Regions from separate parts of the Pseudomonas allii genome, predicted to be linked through region 4. Evidence: predicted binding sites of a transcription regulator. Region 4 holds the regulator's gene; each other region holds the start of a gene.

Region 1 (7,424 bases), 170 kb from region 4:
CGATGAAGACAGTTTCCTTGAATTTGCCAAGAACCATGATTCCGACATCACGCCGGGATCCTTTGTGCAAAGACAGCTCTACGGTGATTATTTGGAGTCGTTGTTGGACGACGCCTCGCAGAACGCAGCTCAAGGCCGCGAACTGCAAAATGTCATCGGCGAGGTTGTTGAGGTGATACCCAACACAGCGGATGATGGAGCGCACCTGATCATGAACAACGGCGATCATTTCGAGGTCGACAAGGTTGTCTTGAGTATCGGCAGCTGCGCTCGCCAACAACCGTACAGCGCGGCAGAGCACCAGTTGTTTTACGCAAACCCGCGTTACATACATGACCCGTGGAAAGCCGATGCACTCAGCAATGTCGGCTCAGACACCCCCGTTTTCCTCATCGGTAGCGGACTGACAATGTTGGACGTAGTGCTTGACCTCCGTGACCGTGGGCATCATGGAGTGATTCATGCAGTATCTCGTCGAGGCCTCGCCCCACAACCTCATCGGGTGTTGAATGAACGCCCTTCCTATGATGAACACCTGTCCCGGCGAATGTTGGACAACTGCACGACCCGGCACTATCTGCGCGCAGTCCGTGACGCAATCAAGCACCAAGCGCGTACTGGGGGGGACTGGAGAGATGTGATCGGCGGGCTCAGATCAACCACGGCCCAGCTATGGCATGCACTCCCCATTATCGAGCGACAGCGTTTTTTGCGTCATGTGCGCCCCTACTGGGACACTCATCGTCATCGTTGCGCCCCGCAATCAGGAGCACGCCTGCAGACCGAGATCACCAGCGGCAAACTCAAGCTTTTCGCGGGACGGGTAACCGGCTTCGCACCCAATGAGGAGTACGTCAGCGTAAGTTTTCAACGCCGGGGCACCTACACCGAGGAAAGCATTGAAGTCGGTGCAGTGATCAACTGCACGACGCCGGCATTTGACCTGCGACAATTGAACGACCCCTTACTGGAATCACTACGCATCAGCGGCCTGCTTATACCCGACGTACTCGGAACAAGCATCGCAATAGCACCTTCCGGCGCGCTGGTAGGGCGTGACGGAACAGAATCACACTGGCTGTATTACGTCGGCCCCTTTCTCCAGGCACGTGACTGGGAAGCGACGGCCGTACCGGAATTACGCGACTACGTGAAACGCCTCGCCGAGACACTGAGCGAGTAGCCACTCGTCTCGCCTGCCCCTCCTCCGCACACAGCGACGAAGGAGGGCGCGAGCCCCTAACCCTTACGAAAAACAAACACCAAACCGATGATGATCAACCCCATCCCCAACAGGCTCAACAGCGCGAGCCTATTGCCAAAGATCAGGTAATCCATCACCGCCGTCACCGCCGGCACCAGGTAAAACAAACTGGTGACATTCACCAGGTTGCCCCGGGCGATCAGGCGGTACAGCAACAGCGTGGCCAGCAACGACACCACCAAGCCCATCCACAGTACCGGTAGGTAGAAGCTGCTGCTGTGTTCAAAATGAAACGGCTGGAACGGCACAAACACCGAACACAGCAGCAACCCCGCCAGGTACTGCACCGGCAGCGTGCCCAAGGGGTTGTCGGTGATGCGTTTCTGCATGATCGAGCCGAAGGTCATGCTGGCCAGGGCCAGCAGCCCGAACAGCATGCCCGCCAGGGACATGCCAGACAGGCCGATGCCCTGATACACCACCATGATCAGCCCCGCCAACCCGAGGCCGAGGCCGAACACGCGGCTGAATGAGCGCTGGCGCTCCATCAGCACAACGGTGAGGATCGGCTGTACGCCCATGATGGTTGCCATCACGCCGGGGGTGACGTTGAGGTCCAGGGCCAACAGATAGAAAATCTGATAGGCCCCCAACAACACCAACCCCGTCGTCGCTGCGTACAACAGAGGCTTGCCGGGGTGCGGCAGTTTCAACTTGAGGATCGGTATCAGCACCACCAGGCCCACAAGGGCAATGGCAAAACGGATCAACAGAAACGCAAAGGGTGACGCGTGCGCCAGGCCCCATTTGGAGAAGATCGCCCCGCTGCTCCACAGCAATACAAACAGGCTCGTCGAGGCCGCCGCGGCCACGGATTGTTTCGAAAGAACAGACATGGTTACCACCTGTCATCAGGCAAAAAAAGCCGATTCAGCAGACGCTGAAATGCATTAGGTTTTTTTCAGGCGGGCAGACGGGAACAGCAATCAGCTGATCAGCCCGAAATACCAACACCCGGCGGTGATACGACTGCGTACACCGGCGTGCTACTGACAGGTGGGGGGTAGTGACTGATCTGCGCAGGCTGCTTGTTCGCGCACGGCACGACCACAGCGTTGACCGCTGAATCGACTACCGCTGTGCGCTGGAGAGCTGGCATGGGCTGATCTTGTGTGAAGGGATGAAGAGGCTCGGACTATAACCAGCCGGTGATAGGTTTTGCAATCACTCTGAATGGAGGAGTTTCATGTGGGGCCCGTAGGACAGATCGCTATAATGTCGCCCAGTTTTTCCCAAGGATTTCCCATGATCGCATTGCCCTGGCTGTACCTGGCGCTTCTTTCCATTGGCTATCTACTGGCCTTGATCTACGGGCAATTGGGCGCGCTGGCGGGCGTGTCCGTCGCCCTGCTGCTGATTGCCGGCTACGCCGTACGCCAGCAACGCATGCCCTGGGCGCGTTACCTGGGCCACGGGCTGTTTGTGGTGCTGGCCCTGAGCCTGGCGATGCACTGGTTGCCGGGTTTCTACAACGGGCGCGGCATTGCCTCGCAGCGTTTCACCGAGGATGCCGTGCCCTTCTCGATGTACCTGAACCAGGATAAACCGCTGATCGGCTTCTGGCTGTTGCTGGCCTGCCCGTGGATTGCGGCGCGGCGCTCGTTGCGTTTGTCGATCTGCGTGGCCGCCCTGGCGTTGACCCTCACCGCCATCGCCGCCCTCGGCGGAGCGGCGTTGCTGGGCGTGATCAGTTGGGCACCGAAATGGCCGGAACAGGCCTGGCTGTGGGTACTCAATAACCTGCTGCTGGTGACCCTGGTGGAAGAAGCCCTGTTCCGCGGTTATGTGCAGGGCGGCTTGAGCCGACGTTTCAAACACCTGCCTTATGGCGAGAACCTGGCGCTGCTGCTGGCCTCGCTGCTGTTCGGCCTGGTGCACATCGGCGCAGGCTGGCATTGGGTATTGCTGGCGAGCATCGCCGGGGTGGGTTACGGCCTGGCCTATCGGTTTGGCGGCCTGGGTGCGGCGGTGGCCACGCACTTTGGCTTGAATCTGCTTCACTTCGGGTTGTTTACGTACCCGATGCTGGCCGGTTGATCCCCTGCAGGGGGGACTTGCGTACCGCCGATTGTTGCAAAAATAAGTTAAATAAACCGCCGATCTTGCCGATACCCCCTGAAAGCCTTGCGGATTGAACAATCATGCGTAATAACCAACCCGTTACCCAGCGCGAACGTACCTTCCCCGCTCAGCAACGGTTGATCTCCACCACAGATGCCAAAGGCGTGATCACCTACTGCAACGACGCCTTCGTCGAAATCAGTGGGTTCTCTCGCGACGAACTGGTGCGTGCCCCGCACAACCTGGTGCGTCACCCGGACGTTCCGGCGGCGGTGTTCGCGCACATGTGGTCAACGCTCAAACAAGGCTTGCCATGGATGGGCATTGTCAAGAATCGCTGCAAGACCGGTGACCATTACTGGGTTAACGCCTATGTGACGCCGGTTTTCGAAGGCAACCAGGTGGTCGGCTACGAATCGGTGCGCATCAAGCCCACCGCCGAGCAGATCCGCCGGGCCGAAGCGCTCTACCAACGCATCAACCAGGGCAAGTCGGCGATCCCCCAGCGGGACAAGTGGCTACCGGTGTTGCAGGACTGGCTGCCGTTTATCCTGGTGAGCCAGTTGAGTTTCATGATCGGCGCCTCGCTCAACTCCCACTGGGGCTTTGCCCTGGCGGCGGGATTGTCGGTGCCGTTGGGCCTGCTCGGCCTGAGCTGGCAACAGCGCGGCCTCAAGCGTTTGCTGCGCCTGGCCGAGCAGACCACCTCCGACCCGCTGATCGCGCAGATGTACACCGACAGCCGTGGCGCCCAGGCGCGCCTGGAGATGTCGATCCTCAGCCAGGAGGCACGTCTGAAAACGTGTCTTACCCGCCTGCAGGACACCGCCGAGCACCTCAACGACCAGGCCGCGCAGTCCAACACCCTGGCGCACAACAGCTCCAGCGGCCTGGAACGCCAGCGCGTCGAGACTGAGCAGGTGGCGACCGCCGTTAACCAGATGGCGGCCACCACCCAGGAAGTCGCCAGCCATGTGCAGCGCACAGCGGACGCAACCCAGGAAGCCAACCGCCTCACCGGCCGTGGCCGCGATATCGCCGGGGAAACCCGCGAGGCGATCCAGCGCTTGTCCGTTGCAGTGGGTGAGACCGGTGTGACCGTCACCCAACTGGCCAAGGACAGTGATGAAATCGGCGGCGTGGTCGACGTGATCAAGGGCATTGCCGACCAGACCAACCTGCTGGCGCTCAACGCCGCCATCGAAGCGGCCCGTGCCGGTGAAATGGGCCGGGGTTTTGCGGTGGTTGCCGACGAAGTCCGCCAATTGGCACAGCGCACAGCCGAGTCGACCGGGCAGATCCATGCCCTGATCGCCAAGCTGCAACAAACCGCCGCCGCTGCCGTACAGACCATGGACGCCGGGCATCGCCAGGCCGAAGAAGGTGTGGCGCGGGTGATGGAGGCGGATCAGGCGTTGGTAGGGATCAGTGAGGCGGTGGCGCATATCACCGACATGACCACCCAGATCGCGGCGGCGACCGAAGAGCAAAGCTCGGTGGCCGAAGAGATCAGCCGCAACATCAGCACCATTGCGTTGCTGGCGGACCAGACCTCGGAGCAGGCGTTGAACTCGGCGCAGTTGAGTGAAGAATTGACGCATACGGCGAATACCCAGTATTCGCTGGTGGAGCGGTTTAACCGGTAGGTCGCTATCGGGGCGGTGCGACGATTCGACAAGCCCCCTCCCACACTTTGACTGTATTCGCAAATCAAAATGTGGGAGGGGGCTTGCCCCCGATAGGGCCCTAGAGCACGCCGAGAAACCCGGCCACCTTCACCGCAGCCGCCCCCAAATGCTGCTCATGACTAAACCCCGACGCCTTCAACGGCTTCAAGTCATGATCCCCCGCCACCAGCCACATCACCTCGATGCTCGGCGACAATTCATACCCTTCAACCGCCGCCCGATTACCCAGCGCATCGCGCTCGCCCTGCACAATCAAGGTCGGCGTCTTCAACCCCGCCAAATGCTCGACCCGTGGTTTCTCCGGCTTGCCCACCGCATAGAACGGATACCCCAGGCACACCAGCCCATCGGCCCCCAGTTCATCGGCCAACAAACTGGCCATGCGCCCGCCCATGGACTTGCCGCCAATGGCCAGTTTCCCAGCGACATGACGTCGCACCTCGGCATGCACCCCGCGCCAGGCTTCCAGCAGTTTCGGTGCCGGGTTCGGCGGGCGCTTGCCGCCATCCACCCGGCGCTGGGCCATGTAGGGGAACTCAAAGCGCAACACGTTGACGCCATGCCCGGCAAGGCGTGCAGCCATGTCGTTCATGAAGGATGAGTCCATCGGTGCGCCGGCGCCGTGGGCCAGGATCAGCGTGACGGGCTCGCTCGAAAGCGCCCCGGCCGCGACATCCCACAACCACCCATGTTCCCGCACACACTGCGCCCATTGATCCCCGTCAATACTGGCCTTGTGCTCTTTGCCCATGCTTGCCTCGCTTTTTAGTCTGCCTATAACTCCAGCCCAAGTGCCGCATCTGCTTGGGTTGAACCGTGGATGGGGAACCATGAACACTACTTTAAGTACCGCCTATAACTACAAGGTGGTCCGCCAATTCGCCATTATGACGGTGGTGTGGGGCATCGTCGGCATGGGGCTCGGGGTTTTTCTCGCGGCCCAATTGGTGTGGCCTGCACTCAACTTCGATCTGCCGTGGACCAGCTTCGGCCGCCTGCGCCCGCTGCACACCAACGCGGTGATCTTCGCCTTCGGTGGCTGCGCGCTGTTCGCCAGCTCCTTCTACTCGGTGCAACGCACCTGCCAGACGCAGCTGTTCGCGCCGAAAATCGCCGCGTTCTGCTTCTGGGGCTGGCAGTTGGTCATCCTGCTGGCAGCGATCTCCCTGCCGCTGGGCTACACCAGTTCCAAGGAATACGCTGAGCTGGAATGGCCGATCGATATTCTGATCACCATTGTCTGGGTGGCCTACGCAATTGTGTTCTTTGGCACCGTGGCCAAGCGCAACACCAAGCACATCTACGTCGGCAACTGGTTCTTCGGTGCGTTCATCATCACCGTGGCCATCCTGCATATCGTCAACAACCTGGAAATCCCGGTCAGCCTGACCAAGTCCTACTCCCTCTATGGCGGTGCGACGGATGCCATGGTGCAGTGGTGGTATGGGCATAACGCGGTAGGCTTTTTCCTCACCGCCGGTTTCTTGGGCATGATGTATTACTTCGTGCCCAAGCAGGCCGAGCGTCCGGTGTATTCCTATCGCTTGTCCATCGTGCACTTCTGGGCGCTGATCACCCTGTACATCTGGGCCGGCCCGCACCACTTGCACTACACCGCGCTGCCGGACTGGGCACAGTCCCTGGGCATGGTGATGTCCCTGGTGCTGCTGGCACCGAGCTGGGGCGGCATGATCAACGGCATGATGACCCTGTCGGGCGCCTGGCATAAGTTGCGCAGCGACCCGATCCTGCGCTTCCTCGTGGTGTCCCTGGCGTTCTACGGCATGTCGACCTTCGAAGGCCCGATGATGGCAATCAAGACCGTCAACGCCCTCTCCCACTACACCGACTGGACCATCGGCCACGTACACGCCGGCGCCCTCGGCTGGGTGGCGATGATCTCCATCGGCGCGCTGTACCACATGATCCCGAAAGTCTTTGGCCGCGAGCAGATGTACAGCCTCGGCCTGATCAACGCGCACTTCTGGCTGGCCACCATCGGCACCGTGCTCTACATCGCCTCGATGTGGGTCAACGGCATCGCCCAGGGCCTGATGTGGCGTGCGGTCAACGAAGACGGCACCTTGACCTACTCCTTCGTCGAAACCCTGGTGGCCAGCCACCCTGGCTTCATCGTGCGGCTGGTGGGCGGTGCGATCTTCCTCAGCGGCATGTTCCTGATGGCTTACAACACCTGGCGCACCGTGCGTTCGGCGCAGCCTGTCGAAGCCGCCACCACTGCGCAGTTGGCCTGAGGAGTCTGTGATGAAACACGAAACGATTGAAAAGAACGTCGGCCTGCTGATGCTGCTCATGGTGCTCGCCGTGAGTATCGGCGGCCTGACCCAGATCGTCCCGCTGTTCTTCCAGGACGTGACCAACAAGCCGGTGGAGGGCATGAAACCCTACAC
Region 2 (7,424 bases), 3.1 Mb from region 4:
CTTGATCAGGCGATTGAAAAAATCTTTTTTACCCGATCATGGATTATCGTTATAAGGAGCGCCAACGGCAGTCTTAGCCCGGAGTGAACCTTATGAGCACTGGCAAAGAACAACTGGAAGTGGAAGACGACCTCGTTGAGTCGGATGATGATGTGGCAGAGGCACCCGTCGCTGAGGTAGCCAAGACCAATTTGAGCAAACGCCGCACCATCGACAATCTTCTGGAAGAACGACGCTTGCAAAAACAGCTGGCCGATTACGACTTCGATCTGTGATCGAATGGTCGACGGCCGGAAGCCTCCCTCACGGAGGCTTTTTTCTGCCGGTTACCCAGATAATGCGCGCTGCAGCGCCCTCCTTTATACCAAGCCGTTACGCTGGGCCAGTTCGATCAGGTCCACAAGGGAGCGGGCGTTGAGCTTGAGCAGCAAACGTGTCTTGTAGGTGCTGACGGTCTTGTTGCTGAGGAACATACCGTCTGCAATCTCCTTGTTGGTCCGGCCCCGGGCCAACTGCTGCAATACCATCATTTCCCGACCCGACAGACGCTCGACCATATCGGCCTCGCTGGCATTGCCCATGGTGGAGCGTACCGAGTTGAGCGCCTGGTTGGGGAAATAGCTGTAGCCCGACAACACCGCCTTGATCGCACTCAGCAACTCGGTCAGGTCCTGTTGCTTGCACACGTAGCCGGCAGCCCCCGCCTGCATGCAACGCATGGAAAAATGGCCAGGGGCCTGGGACGTCAGCACCAGCACCTTGAAGGGCACGGATTGCTTGGTAGAAGACAGCCGGCAAATAACTTCCAGGCCGTCAAGTTTGGGAATCCCAATATCCAGTATGACAATGTCCGGCATATGCTCCCGTGCAAGTTGCAATGCATCGACACCGTTATCGGTCTCGGCAACGACCTCATAACCATGACGCTCCATCAGCATACGCACAGCAAGACGAATGACGGGATGATCATCCACGATCAGCACTTTATTCATGAGAAAGTCCAATTTCGCTGTTCGAATTATTTAGAGCAAGCACAATAGCCTAGTCGTTTCCCGGTTGGCATAGCGTTCCCCCCCAAGCAACAGCAAGCAGAGACCCACCCCACAGAGATAAAGGAATTGCCCTACAAAAAAACGCCAACTCAGATGTATCCAGTTTTATAGATCCTTTCAGACCTTTCTGGGGACTTACATATTTTGAGTGAAATATCCTTGGAGTATCAGGGGTTGGGTAAACGTGCCGCACACAACTCTCAGGAAATGCCCCTTGCCTCTGTCCTACGCTCAGGAATCCTGGCAGGAAGTGTCCGACTGTTTTAGTTCCATTTAACATATTCTCTTACATCCTTATTTCCTACAGAATATTCCGTGTTTTATACGTATACATCACTTTCATGAGTGAATCTTCTGTAAGACTAGTTCCTAAGCAGGTGTAAAAAAATCATTCGCCCTACAAACTTTCAACAACAGCACCATCGAAGGCGCATTTGAAAATGCGTCGACTGAAGAACATCAACAAATGTTTAACCATTTATAAACATTGCAACTCCACACAAAATCCATAGGCAAAAAAAATGGCCCCTGAATAAGGGGCCATTCTTAAAAGCGGCTAAGACTTAGAACAACGAGCGACCTTTGTTGGCCGCAATGCGCATGCGCAGTGCGTTCAACTTGATAAAGCCTGCTGCGTCCGCCTGGTTGTAGGCGCCGCCATCTTCTTCGAAGGTAGCGATGTTGGCGTCGAACAGCGACTCATCGGACTTGCGACCGGTAACGATCACGTTGCCCTTGTACAGCTTCAGGCGCACAACGCCGTTCACGTGCACCTGGGAAGCATCGATCATCTGTTGCAGCATCAGACGCTCAGGGCTCCACCAGTAGCCGGTGTAGATCAGGCTGGCGTACTTGGGCATCAGCTCGTCTTTGAGGTGAGCCACTTCGCGGTCCAGGGTGATGGATTCGATGGCGCGGTGGGCGCGCAGCATGATGGTGCCGCCTGGGGTTTCGTAGCAACCGCGGGACTTCATGCCCACGTAGCGGTTTTCGACGATGTCGAGACGGCCGATACCGTGTTCGCCACCGATACGGTTCAAGGTCGCCAGCACAGTGGCCGGGGTCATTTCGACGCCGTCCAGCGCGACGATGTCGCCGTTGCGGTAGGTCAGTTCCAGGTACTGAGGCTTGTCTGGAGCGTTCTCCGGGGAGACGGTCCATTTCCACATATCTTCTTCGTGCTCGGTCCAGGTGTCTTCCAGCACGCCGCCTTCATAGGAGATGTGCAGCAGGTTGGCGTCCATCGAGTACGGGGACTTCTTCTTGCCATGACGCTCGATCGGGATCGCGTGCTTTTCAGCGTAATCCATCAGCTTTTCACGGGACAACAGGTCCCATTCACGCCAAGGGGCAATCACTTTCACGCCTGGCTTGAGTGCATAGGCACCCAGTTCGAAACGCACCTGGTCGTTGCCCTTGCCGGTAGCGCCATGGGAAATGGCGTCGGCGCCGGTTTCGTTGGCGATTTCGATCAGACGCTTGGCGATCAGCGGACGTGCGATGGAGGTACCCAGCAGGTACTCGCCTTCGTAGACGGTGTTGGCGCGAAACATCGGGAAGACGAAATCGCGGACGAACTCTTCGCGCAGGTCGTCAATGTAGATCTCTTTCACGCCCATGGCTTGCGCCTTGGCGCGTGCAGGTTCGACCTCTTCGCCCTGACCCAGGTCAGCGGTGAAGGTCACCACTTCACAGTTATAAGTATCCTGCAGCCACTTGAGGATCACCGAAGTGTCCAGGCCGCCGGAATACGCGAGAACGACCTTGTTTACGTCGGCCATGCCATCACTCCACGGGGTTGTACGGAAAGGCGTCGATTCTACCGACCAAAACCGTGAATTTACAGAGGCGCGACAGCAAATGAAGATAAAGCGACAGATTATGTCGAACGGGCGACCGATGGTCGCACCTTAGGACGTGTGTGCAGGGTTGCTTGCGCCAGTGGCTTGGGGCGCCGGTTTCTCGGGGGCTGCCACGCGCTCAAGCTGGATATTCACACGACGATTGCGTGCCCGGTTGGCCGCATTGGTGTTAGGCGCAAGGGGGTAGCTTTCGCCATGGAAGCGCAGGGTGATCTGCGACTCCTGGATACCGTTGGCCTTGAAGTAGTCCATCACCGCCAAGCCGCGGCGGCGCGAGACGTCGCGATTGGTCAGGCGGTTGCCGCTGTTGTCCGAATGGCCATTCAACTCGATATGGTTGACCGTCGGGTCGGCTTTCATGAACGCAAGAATCACGTCGAGTTTCTTCTTGGCAGCCGCATCCAACTCGATACCGCCACCGGGGAATCCGACTTCGGTCTGTTTGACCTGATCGTAATTCATCGGCAACAGCTTGGCGGTGCACAGCTGGTAGTCGTTATAAGCCTTGTTGAATTTCACCGGCAACAAGCGGATTTCGGAGTAGCCGCCTTCACGGCCGTAGTGGCGGACCGTCGGGCTACGCCCTTCCAGCAGTCCGGTGAACAGGCGACCGGCCTGGGCCTGTGAGCTGTTGAACAACACATCGCCACTGCCGGCACGCACGGCGCCGAGGTTGATATCGCCTCGGCCTGGCTGCCAAGGGGCGGCGGCGGCCAACAAGGTGGCCGAGCCTGCGCCCAGCGTACCGTTATAGGCTTTCAGACGAAATGTTGCCTGCTCACCCGCCCGGCGCACGAACTCACCCGAACCGAAGTCGGTGATCGGTTGGGTCAGGCGGCACTCGAACTGGTCGCCCTCTACCTTCCACTCAATATTCTCCAGACGTGTCTGGAACGTGAGGGCCATCGCAGGCAGGCTGGCGAACACACTGAGCAGGGCTAGATAATGCTGGCGCACGGGAGGCTCCACTGGTTTCTACAACACTTCAAAGCGTCATACATCGATAAGGCATACAAAAGGCTATCGGTTGCATCCTGCAAAACTTGATAGCGAGTGCCTGATAGAGTCTTTTCCGGTAGCATTCCCCCCCAGATTGACCCGCCTGGAATCCCCAATGTCCGACCGCCTGACCCTGCTGCGTCCCGACGACTGGCATATTCATCTTCGCGATGGTGCTGCGTTACCCCACACCGTGGCCGATGTAGCGCGTACCTTTGGCCGCGCCATCATCATGCCGAACCTGGTTCCTCCGGTGCGTAACGCCGAGCAAGCCGATGCCTACCGCCAGCGTATCCTCGCTGCACGGCCGGCCGGCAGCCGGTTCGAACCGCTGATGGTGCTGTATCTTACCGACCGCACCCAGCCCGAAGAAATTCGTGAGGCCAAGGCCAGTGGGTTTGTGCACGCCGCCAAACTGTACCCGGCCGGTGCGACCACCAACTCCGATTCCGGCGTGACCAGTATCGATAAGATCCTGCCGGCCATCGAAGCCATGGCCGACGTCGGCATGCCGCTGCTGATCCACGGTGAAGTCACGCGTGGCGATGTGGACGTGTTCGATCGCGAGAAGATCTTCATCGACGAACACATGCGCCGCGTGGTGGAGCTGTTCCCGACCCTCAAGGTCGTGTTCGAGCACATCACCACTGCCGATGCCGTGCAGTTCGTCACCGAAGCCTCGGCCAACGTTGCTGCGACCATCACCGCGCATCACCTGCTGTACAACCGCAACCACATGCTGGTGGGCGGGATTCGGCCGCACTTCTATTGCTTGCCGATCCTCAAGCGCAACACCCACCAGGTGGCCTTGCTGGATGCGGCGACCAGCGGCAATCCGAAGTTTTTCCTCGGCACCGACTCCGCGCCTCACGCCCAGCACGCCAAAGAAGCCGCGTGCGGTTGTGCCGGCTGCTACACCGCCTATGCCGCCATCGAGCTGTACGCTGAAGCGTTCGAACAGCGCAACGCCCTGGACAAGCTCGAAGGGTTCGCCAGCCTCAATGGCCCGCGTTTCTACGGCCTGCCCGCGAATACCGATCGCATTACCCTGGTTCGTGAAGACTGGACCGCCCCTGCCAGCCTGCCGTTTGGCGAGCTGACTGTCATCCCGCTGCGCGCCGGTGAAACACTGCGCTGGCGCCTGCTGGAGGAAAGCAAGTGAGTGAAGACCATTACGATGACGAACACGAGCACAGCGGTGGCGGTTCCCGTCACCCGATGGCCGAGCGTTTTCGCGGCTATCTGCCGGTTGTCATCGACGTAGAAACCGGTGGTTTCAACTGCGCCACCGATGCGCTGCTGGAAATCGCCGCGACGACTATCGGCATGGACGAACAGGGTTTTGTGTTCCCGGAGCACACCCACTTCTTCCGCGTCGAGCCGTTCGAAGGCGCCAACATCGAGGCGGCCGCCCTGGAGTTCACCGGGATCAAGCTCGATCACCCATTGCGCATGGCAGTGAGTGAAGAAGCTGCACTGACCGATATTTTCCGTGGCGTGCGCAAGGCGTTGAAGGCCAATGGCTGCAAACGCGCGATCCTGGTCGGCCACAACAGCAGCTTCGACCTGGGCTTCCTGAATGCCGCCGTGGCGCGGCTGGACATGAAGCGCAACCCGTTTCACCCGTTCTCCAGCTTTGACACCGCGACCCTGGCCGGGCTGGCGTATGGCCAGACGGTGTTGGCGAAAGCCTGTCAGGCGGCCGGTATCGACTTTGACGGTCGTGAGGCTCATTCGGCCCGCTACGACACGGAGAAGACGGCTGAGCTGTTCTGCGGCATCGTGAACCGCTGGAAGCAGATGGGCGGCTGGGAAGACTTCAACGATTGAGCAAAGCTTGTGTGGTGAGTGGACTTGTTGTGGTGAGCGGGCTTGTCCCGCGCTGGGGCGCGTAGCGGCCCCAACTCAGGCACTGCATTTCTCCAACTAGAACTCACTGACAGGTTTTAGGGCGGCTCCGCCACCCAGCGCGGGGCAAGCCCGCTCACCACAGAGGTCATATCCCACGCATAAAAAAACCGGCCCTTTCACAGGCCGGTTTTTTTGTACCAAGATTCTGGCTTACAGCTTGCCAGCGTTCTCGGTCAGGTATGCCGCAACACCTTCCGGCGAAGCGTTCATGCCTTTGTCGCCTTTTTTCCAGTTGGCAGGGCAGACTTCGCCGTGCTCTTCGTGGAATTGCAGGGCGTCGACCAGACGGATCAGCTCTTCCATGTTACGACCCAGTGGCAGGTCGTTGATGATCTGGGAGCGAACCACGCCTTTGTCGTCGATCAGGAACGCGCCACGGAAGGCCACGCCGCCTTCGGACTCAACGTCGTAGGCCTTGGCGATGTCGTGCTTCATGTCGGCAGCCATGGTGTATTTGACTTTGCCGATGCCGCCATCATTGATGGCGGTGTTGCGCCAGGCGTTGTGAGTGAAATGGGAGTCGATGGAAACGGCTACCACTTCAACGTTGCGCGCCTTGAAATCGTCCATGCGGTGGTCCAGAGCGATCAGCTCCGAAGGGCAGACGAAGGTGAAGTCCAGCGGGTAGAAGAACACCAGGCCGTATTTGCCTTTGATGGCTTCAGACAGTTTGAAGCTGTCTACGATTTCGCCATTGCCGAGGACGGCAGGTACGTCGAAATCCGGGGCTTGTTTGCCGACGAGTACGCTCATTGGTTATCTCCTGATGTGAGGGTGACGATTGAAGTAAAAGGACCGGCCCTGAGTCTGCCGTTAATAAGCGACAGCCCTGTGACGCAGTCACGCTTCGTGAAGACCGACCATCATACACTGAAAAAACCGTTCGTCAGTGCGGGCACGGTACCAACGAATACCCTACGATTCTACTTTGACAATCATTCTCGTTAACATTAAGATCCACCGCACTTAAGCCTTAAACCCGCGACGGTTCTCCCTTATGTATGTGTGCCTGTGTACTGGCGTCACCGACGGAAAAATCCGCGAAGCAATCTATGAAGGTTGCTGCAGCTACAAGGAAGTGCGTGAAGCTACCGGCGTTGCCAGCCAGTGTGGCAAATGTGCTTGCCTGGCCAAGCAAGTGGTACGGGAAACCCTGACACAGCTGCAGACCGCTCAGGCCGCGCTCCCCTATTCAGCAGAATTTACACACGCCTGATTGGCATGTTTTAAAGAACCGGACTTAGTGTCCGGTTTTTTTATGCCCGCAATTCAATAAGTTAGCGCTAAGACGCGGAACACAAACATTCTTATTCCGATTAATTTTCATTTATTATTCAATAACTTAGGTTTGACACTAGGGGTTCTGCCGCTCAAACTCCGCCTTATACACAGCTATTACAGGGCAGGACCCCAGTCATGAAAGGCGACATCTCAGTCATCCAGCAACTCAACAAAATCCTTGCCAATGAACTGGTCGCGATCAATCAGTACTTTCTGCATGCACGCATGTATGACGATTGGGGCCTGGAAAAGCTGGGCAAGCGCGAATACAAAGAATCGATCAAAGCCATGAAGGACGCGGACGCGTTGATCAAGCGCA
Region 3 (7,424 bases), 1.2 Mb from region 4:
GCCGATACGTGCAATACCGGCGCCTAATCGCGCCAGTTGAGCGAGGGCTTCGCCACTGCTGCATTCGATATTGCCGTTTATCTTCAACGAAAACTCCCTACCGTCACGGGCGAAAGGCCAGTCGGATTGGGCGCGGCGGAAGTTGAAGCGCAGGCAGTTGTGGCGCAGCAAGTCGTTGGGTTCCAGAGGCGTACCGTGTTGCGCAAGGTACTCCGGCGATGCCACCAGGACCTGGCCAGTGTCGCCGATGCGCCGGGCGGTCAGCGGGCTGTCTGGCAGGTCGCCAAAGCGGATCGCCACGTCAGCCTGGCCGCCGAGGATGTCGGCCACTTCGTCGCCCAAGGTCAGGTCCACCACAATGTTTGGGTAGCGGGCGCTGAACGCCGCCACCAACGGCACGATGGCCATGCGGCCGTGGCCCAGGGCCGCACTGACCCGCAGTCGGCCTTTGGGCGCGCCCTGGTCGGCGATGGCTTCTTCGACTTCCGCCATGTCGGCCAGGATGCGCCGGGCGCCGCGCAGGTACGCCTCGCCTTCGGCTGTGAAGGCGAGGGCGCGGGTCGTGCGAATCAACAGGCGGGTGCCCAGGCGTTGTTCGGTGCGTGCGATGACGCGGCTGACGGCCGAGGGCGTCAAGCGTAATGCCCGCGCTGCTGCCGACAGGCTGCCTTCCTGCGCCACCATCGCGAATACCGCCATTTCACCCGACCTGCCGTTGAAATCCATTTGTGCCTCGCGCGCAAAAGTGATTGCCAATTAAACGGTCTAGTGCCGTTAAAGCGTTGATCGTAGCATTTGCGGCATAAATGAGGAGTCTTCCATGCGTATCAATCCACCCCTTGTAGCCCTGGCTGTCGGTGCCTTTGGCATTGGCGTCACTGAGTTCGCGCCCATGGGCATGTTGCCCACCATCGCCAATGACCTTGGCGTTTCGATTCCCACTGCGGGGCTGTTGGTCAGCGCCTACGCCCTGGGGGTATTGCTCGGTGCGCCACTGATGATCCTGACCACTGGCAAGATTCCCCGTCGTCACTTGCTGGTCGGGCTTATGGCCATTTTCACCCTGGGTAACGTGATGTCGGCGCTTGCAACCGGCTATTACGACCTGTTGATTGCCCGCGTCATCACTTCGCTCAACCACGGCGCGTTTTTTGGTGTCGGTTCCATCGTCGCGGCCAGTGTGGTCGCGCCGGACAAGCGCGCCGGAGCGGTCGCCGCGATGTTTATGGGCCTGACCCTGGCGACCATTGGTGGCGTACCACTGGCGACCTGGTTGGGTGAACTGCTTGGCTGGCGTACGGCGTTCTGGGGCATTGGCGGACTGGGCCTGGTGACCATGGTCGCGCTGTGGTTCGCGCTGCCTGACCTGCCGCTGCCGAAAAGCGACGGCGTGCTGGCCGAAATCAAGGTGCTGGGACGCGGTTCGGTATTGGCGGCACTGGCCCTGACCGTGGTGGGTTCCGGTGCCATGTTCACCGTGTTTACCTACATCGCGCCGATCCTGAGCAACCAGACCCATGCGTCTACCCCCTTTATCACGGCCATGCTGGTGCTGTTCGGCGTCGGGTTGACCCTGGGCAATATATGGGGTGGCAAGGCGGCGGATCGCTCGATCGACCGGACCCTGATCGTCTCGCTGAGCGCACTGATTCTGGTCCTGCTGGCCTTTGCATTCCTGATGCGTTGGCCGATACCGGCGGCGGTGAGCATCCTCATCTGGGGGATCGCCAGCTTCGCCGTCGTGCCGCCGTTGCAGATGCGTGTGATGGAAGCGGCCAAAGATGCGCCGAACCTGGCCTCGGCCGTGAACATCGGCGCCTTCAACTTCGGCAACGCGATTGGCGCAGCAGTGGGGGGCGCAGTGATCAACGCAGGGCTGGGCTACCCGGCGATTTCCCTGGCCGGCGCGGCGATGGCGGGCTTGGGGTTGCTGATGGTCGTGACGTTTGCCTGGGGTTCTAGAGCGCGCATGGCTGCGGCGGTTTAGCCGATGCGCACCACAGGGTTCGCTGGGCGCCTGCAGAAAACGCGGTTCATGGTCTGGATGCGGCAGCAGGCAGGTGTCGAACTGATCCTGCCTGCGTCCAGCGGCGTTCACCCTCCTGCCGTTTACCGTGAAAGCAAAGGTGCGGTGCTTGTTTCCTCACCACCCACGTCATGCAAGGAAATCCGCGACGTCTCCGGCAGCGCCAACCCGCCCGCCAGTGCCAGCAACGCCACGGCAATCAGGTAAAACGCCGGTGACAGATTGCTGCCCGTGGTGCTGATCAACCAGGTCGCCACCAGCGGCGCGGTGCCGCCGAAGATCGTGTACGCCATGTTGTAGGTGATCGCCGAGGCGGTGTAGCGCGTGCGCGTGGGAAAGGTCTCCGACAGCAAGGCCGCCGTGACCACGCCGCACAACACCGCCCCAACCGCCAACAACATCACGCCGACAATCGACGCCGCAAACGAACCGGAGCTGGCCATCAGGAACGACGGATACACCACCACGATCAACAACACACAGGCGGTCATCACCGTGACGCGCCGCCCGACCCGATCCGAATACAGGCCCGCCAGCGGGCAGATCGCCGCCGCGAAAATCAACGCAATCAGCGACACCAGCAACGCCATCGCCCGATTCAGCCCGCCCGCCACTTGCAGGTATGTCGCGAAGTAGGTGGTGAACATATAAAACGACAACGCCGTCAGTGACACAAAAGCGCCCAGGCAGCAGATCGCCGCACCATGGTTGCGCAGGGTTTCCTTGAGCGGGGAGTGGGCGACGGCATGCTCTTGCTTCACAGCCTGGAAGGCAGGCGTCTCGTCCAGCTTCCAGCGCAGGTAAAGCCCCACCAGGCCCAGCGGCGCGGCGATCAGGAACGGCAGGCGCCAGCCCCAACTGCCCATGGCTTCGGCGGACAACGATGCTTCAAGGGCATACGCCACTACCGCAGCGGCGGCGAAAGCGGAAAACGTCGACACCGGCACGAAACTGCCATACCAGGCGCGTTTGTCACTCGGCGCGTGCTCCATCAGATAAGCACAGGCACCGGCGTATTCACCGCCGGCGGAGAAGCCCTGGGCGCAACGTATCAGCGACAACAGAATCGGCGCTGTGACGCCGATGGCGGCGTAGGTGGGCAGCAGGCCGATCAACGTGGTGGCAGCGGCCATCAACAGGATGGTCATGGCCAGGGTGCGCTTGCGGCCGATGCGGTCGCCGAGCATGCCGAAGAAAATACCGCCCAGGGGCCGAAAGGCGAAGGCCACGGCAAACACGGCGAAGGTTTTGAGCAACGCCGCGCTGGCGTCGCCGCTGGGGAAAAATTGCTGGGCGATGGTGGTGGCGAGGAAGCCATAGACGGCGAAGTCAAACCACTCGACGAAATTACCGATGCCGGCGGCGATGATGACCTTGCGCAGGGTTTGCGGACTGACCTGTTCGGTGGAGGGGCTCGTCATGGGGGAAGGCCTCGGGATAGCTGGGGGGATGACCGATTATCGGCGCAGGCGCTTGGGCGGCGGGGCTCAAAAGAGTCGTCCGCGTAGTCAGTAGCGACTTGGTGGGATGGGCAGACGCAGGAATCAGGCCAAGTGCGTCGCGCTCATCAGGCGCCGGGCCACCCTCAACAATGCCTAGGGATGAAACCTGCGCCCCAACGCCTCCAGGCGCACCGCGATCGGCGGCAAACGCTCGCTGCTGCGTGCCAGGGTTTCCACGTTGTCGGCGGTGCTTTGCGCAATGCTCTGCACCGACTGCAGGCGCCCGACAATCTCCAGGTTGGCCGAGGTCTGCTCGCGGGTGGTGGTCACGATCCGGCCATTGAGGTCGTCGATGTGGGCGATGTCGTTGCCCACTGCGCGCAGCATGTCGACGGCCACCTGGCTGTCTTCCACGCAGCGGTCGACGCCTTGGCGGCTGTCGTGCATGGCTTGCACGGCCTGGCGGCTGCCGTGTTGCAGGCCTTCGATGATGGTTTTGATTTCCTGGGTGGACACTGCCGTGCGTTGCGCCAGGTTGCGCACTTCGTCGGCGACCACGGCAAAGCCACGGCCTTGCTCGCCGGCGCGGGCGGCTTCGATGGCGGCGTTGAGGGCCAGCAGGTTGGTCTGGTTGGCGATGCTGCTGATCACGTCGAGCACGGTGCCGATCTGTTCGGTTTGCACGGCCAGGCCCTGTACCGTCTCGTGGGTGCCGTTGAGGCGTGAGGCCAGTTGGGTGATTTCCTGCTGGGCGCGGCCGACCCTTTCCTGGCCGCGCAGGATCTGTTGGCTGGCCTTGCCGGCGTGATCCACCGCTTGCTCGACGTGCACGGCAATGTGGCCCATGGCGTCTTCCATGCGTTGCATCGAGCCAGTCATCTGGGTGATTTCCGTCAGTTGGTGGCGCGCGCCTTTTTCCAGGGTGCCGCTGGCGCTGGCCAGTTCCTGGCCCAATTGACCGAGGCCATGGGAGTCACGGGCGACGCCGTCGATCAGGTGGGTGAGCTGCTGCAGGAAGTGGTCGAAACGCTTGGCCAGGGAGACATGCACCTTGCCTTCGCCCTGGGCGGTTTGCGCCGTGAACTGTGAGGTGACGGCGAGCATCTTCTCGAGCATTTCCTGGCTCTCCACCGCTTCGGCCTGGCTGTGCACGGCCAGGTAGAGCAGGGCAACGGTCTCCATCACCACGTAGAAGGCATGCACGAACACCATGGTCCAGCCGCCGTGGTGCGCCATCACAAACACTGGAAAGCCCTGATGTTGAAGGGCATGGAACACCACGTGATGCACGGCAATGGTGGCGGCGGCGACCAGGATCGGCAGCCAGTCACGATAAAACGTCAGCACCGCCAGCAGCGCGAAGATCCCGAAGTGCGCTTCGATAACGCCCTGGGCCTGGTTGATATGCAGCGCCGCCATGACCATCAAACCCGCGCCGAGGGCGCAACGCATGGCACGGGTGCCAGCGATGGCGCGGTAAAGCGCGGTCAACACCACGCTGGTGCCACCGCCGACCAACACGGCCTGGACCAGGGTGTCGTGCCAGAACGCCAGGCCCAGGGAAAACAGGAACATCAGCCAGACCAGCGCCAGCATGATGCGGTCGGCTTTGCGGTAGTGCTCGAAAAAACGCGTGCGGGTGGGCATTCACACTTACTCCATGTGGTCTGGCCGAGACATAGCGAGGGGCAGGGTGGAGCGAATCAGGGGTTTTTTGGTTTTTATTGGATTCAGTGATGCCAAACGTGTATCGGCATCGGGAGGCGGGACTTGAGCAACGGCTACCCGGGCGGGCAGCCGTTTATCGGAAGGGGATCAGAAGGCGTATTTGGCCGTCAGCATCATATTGCGCGGGCTGCCGTAGGAATCACCACCATAGTCCACGGAATTGGAGATGGACTGGTAGTAACGGCGGTCGAAGATGTTGTTGGCGTTGAGCTGCAGGTCCAGGTGCTGGTTGACCTGGTAGCCGGCCATCAGGTCGGTGACGGCATAGGCGCCTTGCTGCAGGCGGTAGGTGCTGTCATCCGCGACTTTGAAGTCGTTGTACATGCGGCTCTGCCAGGAAATATTGCCGCCCACGCGGAGTTTTTCCAGCGAACCCTGGAAGTGGTAGTTGGTGGTCAGCTTGAACAGGTGCTCCGGGGTGTCGGTGTCGAACTGTTTGTTGACGTTCTGCGGGTTGGCTGCGTCCTTGATGGTGTGCGTGCGTGCATAGGTGTAGCCACCGCCGACCTGCCAGTTCTCGGTCAAGGCGCCTTGCAGTTCGAAGTCGATACCCTGGCTGCGAATCTCGCCGGAGGCCACTGAGCAGGAGGCCTGCGGGCAGTTTGCGACTGTCACGCCGACGGCACGGTTTTCCTGGTCGACGCGAAACAGCGCCACGCTCGCGTTCAGCGCGCCACCCAGGTATTCACCCTTGATACCCACCTCGTAGTTCTTGCCGACGATAGGCTTGAGCGGGGTGCCCGAGGTGTCCTTTTCGCTCTGGGGCGTGAAGATGTCGCTGTAGCTGACGTAGACCGAGTGATGCTCGTCCAGGTCGTAAATCAGGCCGGCGTAGCGGGTGAGGTTGCGGGTGACCTTGTAGTCGCCGGTGTTGCTTCCGTGGGCATCGTAGTCATACCAGTCCAGGCGCCCGCCGAGGATCAGCTTCAACGGGTCAGCCAGGTTCAGGCGCGTGGTGACGTACACCCCGTCCTGGGTGGTCACGTCGCGGTTATTGGTGGTGTGGACGAAGTTAGGTTTGCCCGCCGTGAGCGGCCAGTTCAGGTTGTAGGGGCTGTAGTTGTGGGTGGTCATGTCGTAGATGCGCCGGCTGGCGCCTACCACCAGCTCGTGGGTACGCCCGAACGCCTGGAAGGGGCCGCTGGCAAACGCGTCGACACCCGCCTGGTTTTCATCGTAGGCCGCTTGATAGACGGTGCGCGCCAGTGTGTTGGCGACCCAGCGCGACTGGTAGGAGCCGGAGAACAGCGCGTTCTGTTCGGCATAGTTGGCGTTGACTTGCAGTTTCCAGTCGTTGGCCAGTTGCTGACGCAGCTCGGCGAATACCGTGTTGATCTCCTGATCCTTGTTTTCCCAGTCGGTACCAGGGTTGTAGGAGCGCGGCAGGTTCAGGTGATGGCCATCCTGGCCGACCATCGACGAGCCCCAGAAGTAATTGGTCTTGTCCTTTTGGTTGGAGAAGCCGAGGGTCAGGGTGGTGTCTTCGCTCAGGTCGGCTTCGGTGACGGCATAGAACAGGCCGTGATACTCCTCGGCGTTGTCGATGAAGCTGTTGGCATCGCGGTACGAGGTGACCACGCGACCACGCCAGGTGCCACTGTCGTTGAGCGGGCTGGAGGCGTCGAGTTCGCCCCGGTAGTCGTCCCAGCTGCCGGCGGCGCCGGTCAGAGTGACTTTCTGCTCGTCCAGTGGCCGCTTGCGGACCAAGTTGATGGCGGCGGAAGGGTTGCCGGCGCCGGTGACCAGGCCGGTGGCGCCGCGCACGATTTCAACGCGGTCGAACATCGCCAGGTTCGGCTGTGCACCCACCGACACCCCGTTGTAGCCACTGGGGATGCCGTCATACATCAGGTTGTCGATGTCGAAGCCGCGCGACGTATAGGACTGCCGGCCTGGGCCGCTGGAGAAGTTCAGGAACAACCCCGGCGTGGCCTTGACCACGTCGTTGATGCTGGTCATCGCCTGGTCATCCATGCGCTGACGCGTAATCACGGTGACGGCCTGCGGGGTTTCGCGCATGGTCAACGGCAGCTTGGTCGCGGTTTTCATCGCGCCGGTGGTGTAGGACTGGGTGCCTTCAGTGGTTTCGCCCAGTTGCTCTTCGCCAGAGATTTGCGTGGCGCCCAGTTCAAGCGTGGTGGCCGGTGCCTGGGTGTCGGCGGCAAAGGCCGCGGATGAACTGGCCAGACAGACTGCCAACGCCATCAAACTGGGTGAAAAACCTTTAC
Region 4 (7,424 bases):
CAGGCCCAGCAGGAGATTGCACGCCAGCAGGAACTGCTGCCATCCCCGGCCCGCGCCCAGGAAACCAAGGAGCTGGGCTGGGATGACGTGACCCCGATCGACATGATCGGCCTGGAAGTGGGCTACCGCCTCATCCCGCTGGTGGACCGCAACCAGGGCGGCCAGCTGCTCGCGCGGATCAAGGGCGTGCGCAAGAAGCTGTCCCAGGACCTGGGCTTCCTGATGCCCACCGTGCATATCCGCGACAACCTGGACCTGGCGCCCAGCGCCTACCGCCTGACCCTGATGGGCGTGATCCTGGCCGAAGCCGAGATCTACCCGGACCGCGAACTCGCGATCAACCCGGGGCAGGTGTTCGGCAGTCTCAACGGCATTACCGCCAAAGATCCGGCTTTTGGCCTGGACGCGGTGTGGATCGAAATCAGCCAGCGCAGCCAGGCGCAGTCCCTGGGTTACACGGTGGTGGACGCCAGCACCGTGGTCGCCACCCACCTCAACCAGATCCTCTACAAGCACTCCCATGAGCTGATCGGCCACGAAGAAGTCCAGCAATTGATGGGGTTGCTTGGCAAAGCCTCGCCAAAACTCGCCGAAGAGCTGGTGCCGGGCATCCTGTCGCTGTCGCAGCTGCTCAAGGTGTTGCAGGCGCTGCTGGCCGAACAGGTGCCGGTACGCGACATTCGCAGCATTGCCGAGGCTATCGCCAACAATGCCGCCAAGAGTCAAGATACTGCCGCCCTGGTGGCCGCGGTGCGCGTCGGATTGTCGCGCGCAATCGTGCAAAGCATTGTAGGGCTTGACTCCGAGCTGCCTGTGATCACCTTGGAACCCAGGTTGGAACAAATATTGCTCAATAGTATTCAGAAGGCAGGACAAGGCCAGGAAGAGGGCGTTCTGCTGGAGCCAAGCATGGCTGAGAAGCTGCAGCGTTCGTTGATCGACGCCGCGCAGCGCCAGGAAATGCAAGGCCAACCGGTGATCCTGCTGGTGGCAGGCCCGGTCCGAGCGATGTTGTCGCGGTTTGGACGCCTGGCAGTACCGAATTTGCACGTTTTGGCTTATCAGGAAATTCCTGACAACAAGCAAGTGACTATCGTCGCGACAGTAGGGCCCAACGGCTGAGGGTAGTGGGTTATGCAAGTGAAGCGTTTTTTCGCCGCCGATATGCGTCAGGCCATGAAACTGGTTCGTGATGAGCTGGGCGCCGACGCCGCGATTATCGGAAACCGTCGTATTGCCGGCGGTGTCGAGCTGACGGCTGCCCTGGATTACACACCTTCGGCCCTGGCGCCGCGCGTACCGAACATGGAGCTCGAAGACGAGCTGCGCAAGACCGCTTCGCGCATTGTTTCGGCCCAGGCCGAACTGAGCATGCGTGGCGACAGCGATGCCAGCACCAATCGCCAGTTGTTCGCCGGCCTGCCGTTGACCGCTGCCGAGCCGCTGGTGGAGCCGACCTTCAAAGAGCCGCCGCGTCCTGCTGCGCCAGCCCCGGCAGCGGCGGTTGACCAGCGGGTGTTCGATTCAATGCGCTTTGAACTCAACGGTTTGCGTGAGCTGCTCGAAGTGCAGTTGGGCTCGCTGGCCTGGAACCAGTTGCAAGGCAGCAAGCCGCAACAGGCCAATCTGTGGCGACGCCTGCAACGCATCGGCCTGTCCGGCCCGTTGTCCCGCGACCTGCTGGCCCTGACCACCGAAATCGAAGAGCCTCGCCAGGCCTGGCGCATGTTGCTGGCCCATCTGGCGCGGATGATCGTCACCCCGGAGATCGAACCCCTGGAAGAGGGCGGTGTGATCGCCATGGTCGGCCCCGCCGGCATGGGCAAAACCACCACCCTGGCCAAGCTGGCGGCGCGTTACGTGCTCAAGTACGGCGCGCAGAATATCGCGCTGGTGAGCATGGACAGCTACCGTATCGGTGCCCAGGAACAGCTCAAGACCCTGGGCCGCATTCTCAATGTGTCGGTGACCCATGTCGACCCGGGCCAGTCCCTGGCCAATGCCCTCGACCCGCTGCTGCGCAAGCGCGTGGTGCTGATCGACACCGCCGGCCTGCAAGCCAGCGACCCGGCCTTGCGCATGCAGTTGGAAAGCCTGGCCGGGCGTGGCATCAAATCGAAAAATTACCTGGTGCTTGCAACCACCAGCCAGAAACAGGTTCTTACCGCTGCGTATCATAGTTACAAGCGCTGCGGCCTGGCCGGTTGCATCCTCACCAAGCTCGACGAAACCGCGAGCCTGGGCGAGGTGTTGAGCCTGGCCATCAGTCATGAGTTGCCGGTCGCCTACCTGACCGACGGGCCGCGGATTCCGGATGATCTGCATCTGCCGCGCCGTCATCAGTTGGTCAGCCGTGCAGTCAGCGTGCAAATGCAAGACGAGCCTAGCGAGGAAGCGATGGCCGATATGTTCGCCGACCTCTACCACAACCCGGCGAAGCGGGTAGGTTGAGGACGGTATGAACACCGTGAAATGTATCTACATCGATGGTCTGCAAGCGATTCACGCGGCCAAGCCATGTAGCCTGCGTCTAAGCAAGACAAGGTAAAGAAATAAAATGGGCAGCATGCATCCCGTACAGGTGATCGCGGTGACCGGCGGCAAAGGTGGCGTCGGGAAAACTAACGTGTCAGTGAATTTGTCCCTGGCCCTGGCAGAGCTTGGCCGTCGCGTCATGCTGCTGGATGCTGACCTGGGGTTGGCGAACGTCGACGTTCTGCTGGGGCTGACGCCCAAACATACCCTTGCCGATGTGATCGAGGGCCGCTGTGAGCTGCGCGATGTGCTGCTGCAGGGGCCTGGTGGCATCCGCATCGTCCCGGCCGCCTCCGGCACCCAGAGCATGGTGCACCTGAGTCCGGCGCAGCATGCCGGGCTGATCCAGGCGTTCAGTGACATCGGCGACAACCTCGACGTGCTGGTGATCGACACCGCCGCCGGGATCGGCGAGTCCGTGGTCAGCTTTGTGCGCGCTGCGCAGGAAGTGTTGCTGGTGGTCTGCGATGAACCCACCTCGATCACCGACGCCTACGCCCTGATCAAACTGCTTAACCGTGACTACGGCATGAACCGCTTCCGCGTGCTGGCCAACATGGCCCAGAGCCCGCAGGAAGGGCGCAACCTGTTCGCCAAGTTGACCAAGGTCACGGATCGTTTCCTCGATGTCGCCTTACAATACGTCGGCGCAGTTCCCTACGACGAGTGTGTGCGCAAGGCTGTGCAAAAGCAGCGTGCAGTCTACGAAGCATTCCCTCGTTCCAAGTGTGCACTGGCGTTCAAGGCTATTGCCCAGAAGGTCGATACCTGGCCGTTGCCCGCCAACCCCCGGGGGCATCTGGAGTTTTTCGTCGAGCGATTGGTGCACCAGACGAGCGCAGGACCCGTGCTATGACAGCGACCGGCTACAACGCGTATAAGAAATCTGCCCGTGACAGCCAGGGTGAATTGATCGAGCGCTACGCGCCCCTGGTCAAGCGCATTGCCTATCACCTGCTGGCACGCCTGCCCGCCAGCGTGCAGGTCGAAGACCTGATCCAGGCGGGTATGATCGGTCTGCTCGAAGTGTCGACCAAATACGACGCGAGCAAGGGGGCGAGTTTCGAGACGTATGCGGGCATCCGCATCCGTGGCGCGATGCTCGATGAAGTGCGCAAAGGTGACTGGGCGCCGCGTTCGGTACACCGCAACACACGCATGGTCAGTGACGCAATTCGCGCAATTGAAGCAAAAACCGGTCGCGACGCTAAAGATCACGAAGTTGCGGCCGAACTCCAATTGAGTCTCGACGATTACTACGGGATTTTGAACGATACCTTGGGCAGCCGCCTGTTCAGTTTCGACGACCTGTTGCAGGACGGCGAACATGAAGGGCTGCACGAGGACGGCGCGAGTGCTCATATGGAGCCATCGCGTGACCTGGAAGATGAGCGTTTCCAGGGAGCGTTGGCGGACGCGATTGCCAATTTGCCGGAGCGTGAGCGGCTGGTGTTGGCGCTGTACTACGACGAAGAGCTGAACCTCAAGGAAATCGGTGAGGTCCTGGGTGTCAGCGAATCGCGGGTCAGCCAGTTGCACAGCCAGTGCGCAGCCCGCTTGCGGGGGCGTTTGGGAGAGTGGCGAGCGCGCTGAACAGGCAGTGTGGGGACACTGCAGACGATACCGCGAGGGCAACCGGCCTTCGCGGGTTCGACCCGTGGTGCCCCCGGCAGTCCTTTTTGTGTAATGCCTGTTGATTGAAATGGCGCGTCCAGGTGCTGGGCGCGTTTAAGACTGCTTGGAGGTCGAATTGGACAAGAACATGAAAATCCTCATCGTTGATGACTTCTCAACGATGCGGCGGATCATAAAAAACCTGTTGCGTGACCTTGGGTTCACAAACACGGTCGAGGCGGATGACGGCATTACGGCCATTCCGATCCTCAACAGCGGGAGCATCGACTTTCTGGTAACAGACTGGAACATGCCGGGCATGACCGGTATCGACTTGCTGCGCCACGTGCGCGCTGACGAAAAGCTGCGCAGCCTGCCTGTGCTGATGGTCACCGCCGAAGCCAAGCGTGAGCAGATCATCGAAGCCGCCCAGGCCGGGGTCAACGGTTACGTGGTCAAGCCATTCACGGCATTGGCCTTGAAAGAGAAGATCGAAAAAATCTTCGAACGCATCCACGGCTAATGCCATCGCGGGGGAGCTATGGAGCATAAAGAAACGTCACAGGGAGACTTCGAGTCGACCCTGAAAAAGCATGCTCACCAGTTGGTCGACAGCCTTGAAAGAGGCCAGTTCGGCGACGCGGTGCAGTTAATCCATGAGCTCAACCAGACCCGTGACCGCGGCCTGTATCAGGAAGTGGGCAAGCTCACACGCGAGCTGCACAGTGCGATCGTCAATTTCCAGATTGACCCGCACATGCCCCAGGCCGAAGAAATCTCGCAAATCACCGATGCCACCGAACGCCTGTCCTATGTGGTCAGGCTGACTGAGGCGGCGGCCAACCGCACCATGGACCTGGTGGAAAACGCCACGCCCCTGGTCAACGGCATGGCCACTGAAGCCCAGGCCCTGAGCCACGACTGGGGCCGCTTCATGCGCCGGGAAGTGGGGGCCGAGGAGTTTCGCGAGTTGGCGCGTCGGGTCGACGGTTTTCTGTCACGCAGCGAGCAGGAAAACCGTACGGTTTCCAGCAACCTCAACGACATTCTGCTGGCCCAGGATTACCAGGACCTCACCGGTCAGGTGATCAAGCGTGTGACCCAGTTGGTCACCGAAGTGGAAAGCAACTTGCTCAAATTGGTGCTTATGGCAGGCCAGGTTGACCGTTTCGCCGGCATCGAACATGACCGCGAAGCGATCCTCTCGGAAAAAGATCCACAAAAACATCTCGCCAAGGGTGAAGGTCCGCAGATTCATGCCGATAAACGTGAAGACGTTGTATCGGGTCAAGATGATGTCGATGACCTGTTATCCAGTTTAGGCTTCTAAGGAGCACCCACATGAGCTTCGGCGCCGATGAAGAAATCCTTCAGGATTTCCTTGTAGAGGCCGGCGAAATTTTAGAGCAGTTGTCCGAGCAACTGGTCGAGCTGGAAAGCCGACCGGATGATGCGAACCTGCTCAATGCAATTTTTCGCGGTTTTCACACTGTAAAAGGGGGCGCCGGCTTCCTCCAGCTCCATGAGCTGGTGGAGTGCTGCCACATCGCCGAGAACGTGTTCGACATCCTGCGCAAGGGTGAGCGTCACGTTGATTCGGAGTTGATGGACGTGATTCTCGAAGCACTGGATGCGGTCAACGGCATGTTCAGCGAGGTGCGTGAGCGTGCCCCGATCACGGCGGCTACCCCGGAACTGCTGGCCGCCCTGGCGCGCTATGCGGAGCCTGCCGACACGTCGGCCGCACCGATGGTTGAAGCCGCACCGGAGCCTGTGGTTGAGGCCGAGCCGGATGTGACCGACAGCGAGTTCGAACAGCTGCTCAACTCCCTCAGTGCCGTCAAGGCCGAGGCGGAGGCACCGGCTGCGCCGGTCGCTGCACCGACCAGCGAAGACATCACCGACGCCGAGTTCGAATCGCTGCTCGACCAGTTGCATGGCAAAGGCCAGTTCGCGGCCGACGCCGTGGCACCTGCTGCTGCCGCTGCGGATGCACCGGCGGCCAGCGCCAGCACCGACATTACCGACGATGAATTCGAGGCATTGCTCGACCAACTGCATGGCAAGGGCACCTTCGCGGCCGACGCCTTGCCGGAAGTCGCCGCCACGGCTGCGGCACCGGCTGCTGCCAGCGCCGCTCCTGCGGGCGATGGGCTGATCTCCGATCACGAGTTCGAATCCCTGCTGGACGAGTTGCACGGCAAGGGCAAGTTCAGCGAAGTGGCCCCGGCCGCTGCGGTGGCGACCGCTGCGCCGGTCGCCGCCAAAGCCGCTGCACCAGCGCCGGCCGCCAAACCTGCACCGGCTGCCAAGCCAGCACCGGCCCCGGCCGCCGCACCTGCTCCGGCACGTGCTGCCGCCGCGCCGGCAGCCGAGAAGCCTGCCAGTGAAGCCGAAACCACCGTGCGGGTTGATACCGCGCGCCTGGACGACATCATGAACATGGTCGGCGAACTGGTACTGGTGCGTAACCGCCTGGTGCGCCTGGGCCTGAGCAGTGGCGATGAAGCCATGCAAAAGGCCGTGTCGAACCTCGACGTGGTCACCGCCGACCTGCAGACCGCCGTGATGAAAACGCGGATGCAGCCGATCAAGAAAGTCTTCGGCCGTTTCCCGCGCCTGGTTCGCGACCTGGCGCGTCAGCTGAAGAAAGAAATCAACCTGGAACTGGTGGGCGAAGAAACCGACCTCGACAAGAACCTGGTCGAGGCCCTGGCCGACCCGCTGGTCCACTTGGTGCGCAACGCCGTCGACCACGGCGTGGAAACCCCGGAAGAACGCGAAGCCTCGGGCAAGTCCCGTGGCGGCAAGGTGATCCTGGCGGCGGAGCAAGAGGGCGACCATATCCTGCTGTCGATCACTGACGACGGCAAAGGCATGGACCCGACCATATTGCGCAACATCGCGGTCAAGCGCGGCGTGATGGACAAGGACGCCGCCGACCGCCTGACCGACACCGAGTGCTACAACCTGATCTTCGCCCCGGGTTTCTCGACCAAGACCGAGATTTCCGACGTGTCCGGCCGTGGCGTCGGCATGGACGTGGTGAAGACCAAGATCAGCCAGCTCAACGGCTCGATCAACATCTACTCGACCAAGGGCCAGGGCTCCAAGATCGTCATCAAGGTGCCGTTGACCCTGGCGATCATGCCGACCCTGATGGTGATGCTGGGCAACCAGGCGTTCGCCTTCCCGCTGGTCAACGTCAACGAGATCTTCCACCTCGACCTGTCGCGCACCAACGTGGTGGACGGCCAGGAAGTGGTGATCGTGCG

What was found. Region 4 encodes FliA, which starts transcription of late flagellar genes. Its sites were predicted from a motif close to CTAAAGTTTNNNNNNNNNNNGCCGNTAA; they were not measured.
Region 1: ACZ445_RS22385 (methyl-accepting chemotaxis protein) is a predicted target of FliA. The motif match lies at 3,349-3,376, and genes of this name have one in related genera.
Region 2: ACZ445_RS05815 (flagellar protein MotY) is a predicted target of FliA. The motif match lies at 3,935-3,962, and genes of this name have one in related genera.
Region 3: ACZ445_RS15805 (methyl-accepting chemotaxis protein) is a predicted target of FliA. The motif match lies at 5,216-5,243, and genes of this name have one in related genera.

What each region holds. Positions count from the first base shown of each region.
Region 1 covers NZ_AP039450.1:4,912,488-4,919,911, forward strand. Annotated here, with positions in the region: gene ACZ445_RS22370 (FAD/NAD(P)-binding protein) at 1-1,183, shown strand, start outside; gene ACZ445_RS22375 (DMT family transporter) at 1,240-2,100, opposite strand; gene ACZ445_RS22380 (lysostaphin resistance A-like protein) at 2,510-3,301, shown strand; gene ACZ445_RS22385 (methyl-accepting chemotaxis protein) at 3,406-4,971, shown strand; gene ACZ445_RS22390 (alpha/beta family hydrolase) at 5,072-5,764, opposite strand; gene ccoN (cytochrome-c oxidase, cbb3-type subunit I) at 5,844-7,268, shown strand; gene ccoO (cytochrome-c oxidase, cbb3-type subunit II) at 7,279-7,424, shown strand, end outside.
Region 2 covers NZ_AP039450.1:1,302,751-1,310,174, reverse strand. Annotated here, with positions in the region: gene ACZ445_RS05830 (PA3496 family putative envelope integrity protein) at 93-275, shown strand; gene ACZ445_RS05825 (response regulator transcription factor) at 360-992, opposite strand; gene ACZ445_RS05820 (argininosuccinate synthase) at 1,616-2,833, opposite strand; gene ACZ445_RS05815 (flagellar protein MotY) at 2,963-3,871, opposite strand; gene pyrC (dihydroorotase) at 4,029-5,075, shown strand; gene rnt (ribonuclease T) at 5,072-5,743, shown strand; gene ACZ445_RS05800 (peroxiredoxin) at 5,975-6,577, opposite strand; gene ACZ445_RS05795 (bacterioferritin-associated ferredoxin) at 6,822-7,040, shown strand; gene bfr (bacterioferritin) at 7,241-7,424, shown strand, end outside.
Region 3 covers NZ_AP039450.1:3,527,814-3,535,237, reverse strand. Annotated here, with positions in the region: gene ACZ445_RS15820 (LysR family transcriptional regulator) at 1-726, opposite strand, end outside; gene ACZ445_RS15815 (MFS transporter) at 821-1,987, shown strand; gene ACZ445_RS15810 (MFS transporter) at 2,110-3,447, opposite strand; gene ACZ445_RS15805 (methyl-accepting chemotaxis protein) at 3,622-5,115, opposite strand; gene ACZ445_RS15800 (TonB-dependent siderophore receptor) at 5,284-7,424, opposite strand, start outside.
Region 4 covers NZ_AP039450.1:4,744,665-4,752,088, reverse strand. Annotated here, with positions in the region: gene flhA (flagellar biosynthesis protein FlhA) at 1-1,122, shown strand, start outside; gene flhF (flagellar biosynthesis protein FlhF) at 1,135-2,451, shown strand; gene fleN (flagellar synthesis regulator FleN) at 2,558-3,391, shown strand; gene fliA (RNA polymerase sigma factor FliA) at 3,388-4,128, shown strand; gene ACZ445_RS21615 (chemotaxis response regulator CheY) at 4,298-4,672, shown strand; gene ACZ445_RS21610 (protein phosphatase CheZ) at 4,691-5,479, shown strand; gene ACZ445_RS21605 (chemotaxis protein CheA) at 5,491-7,424, shown strand, end outside.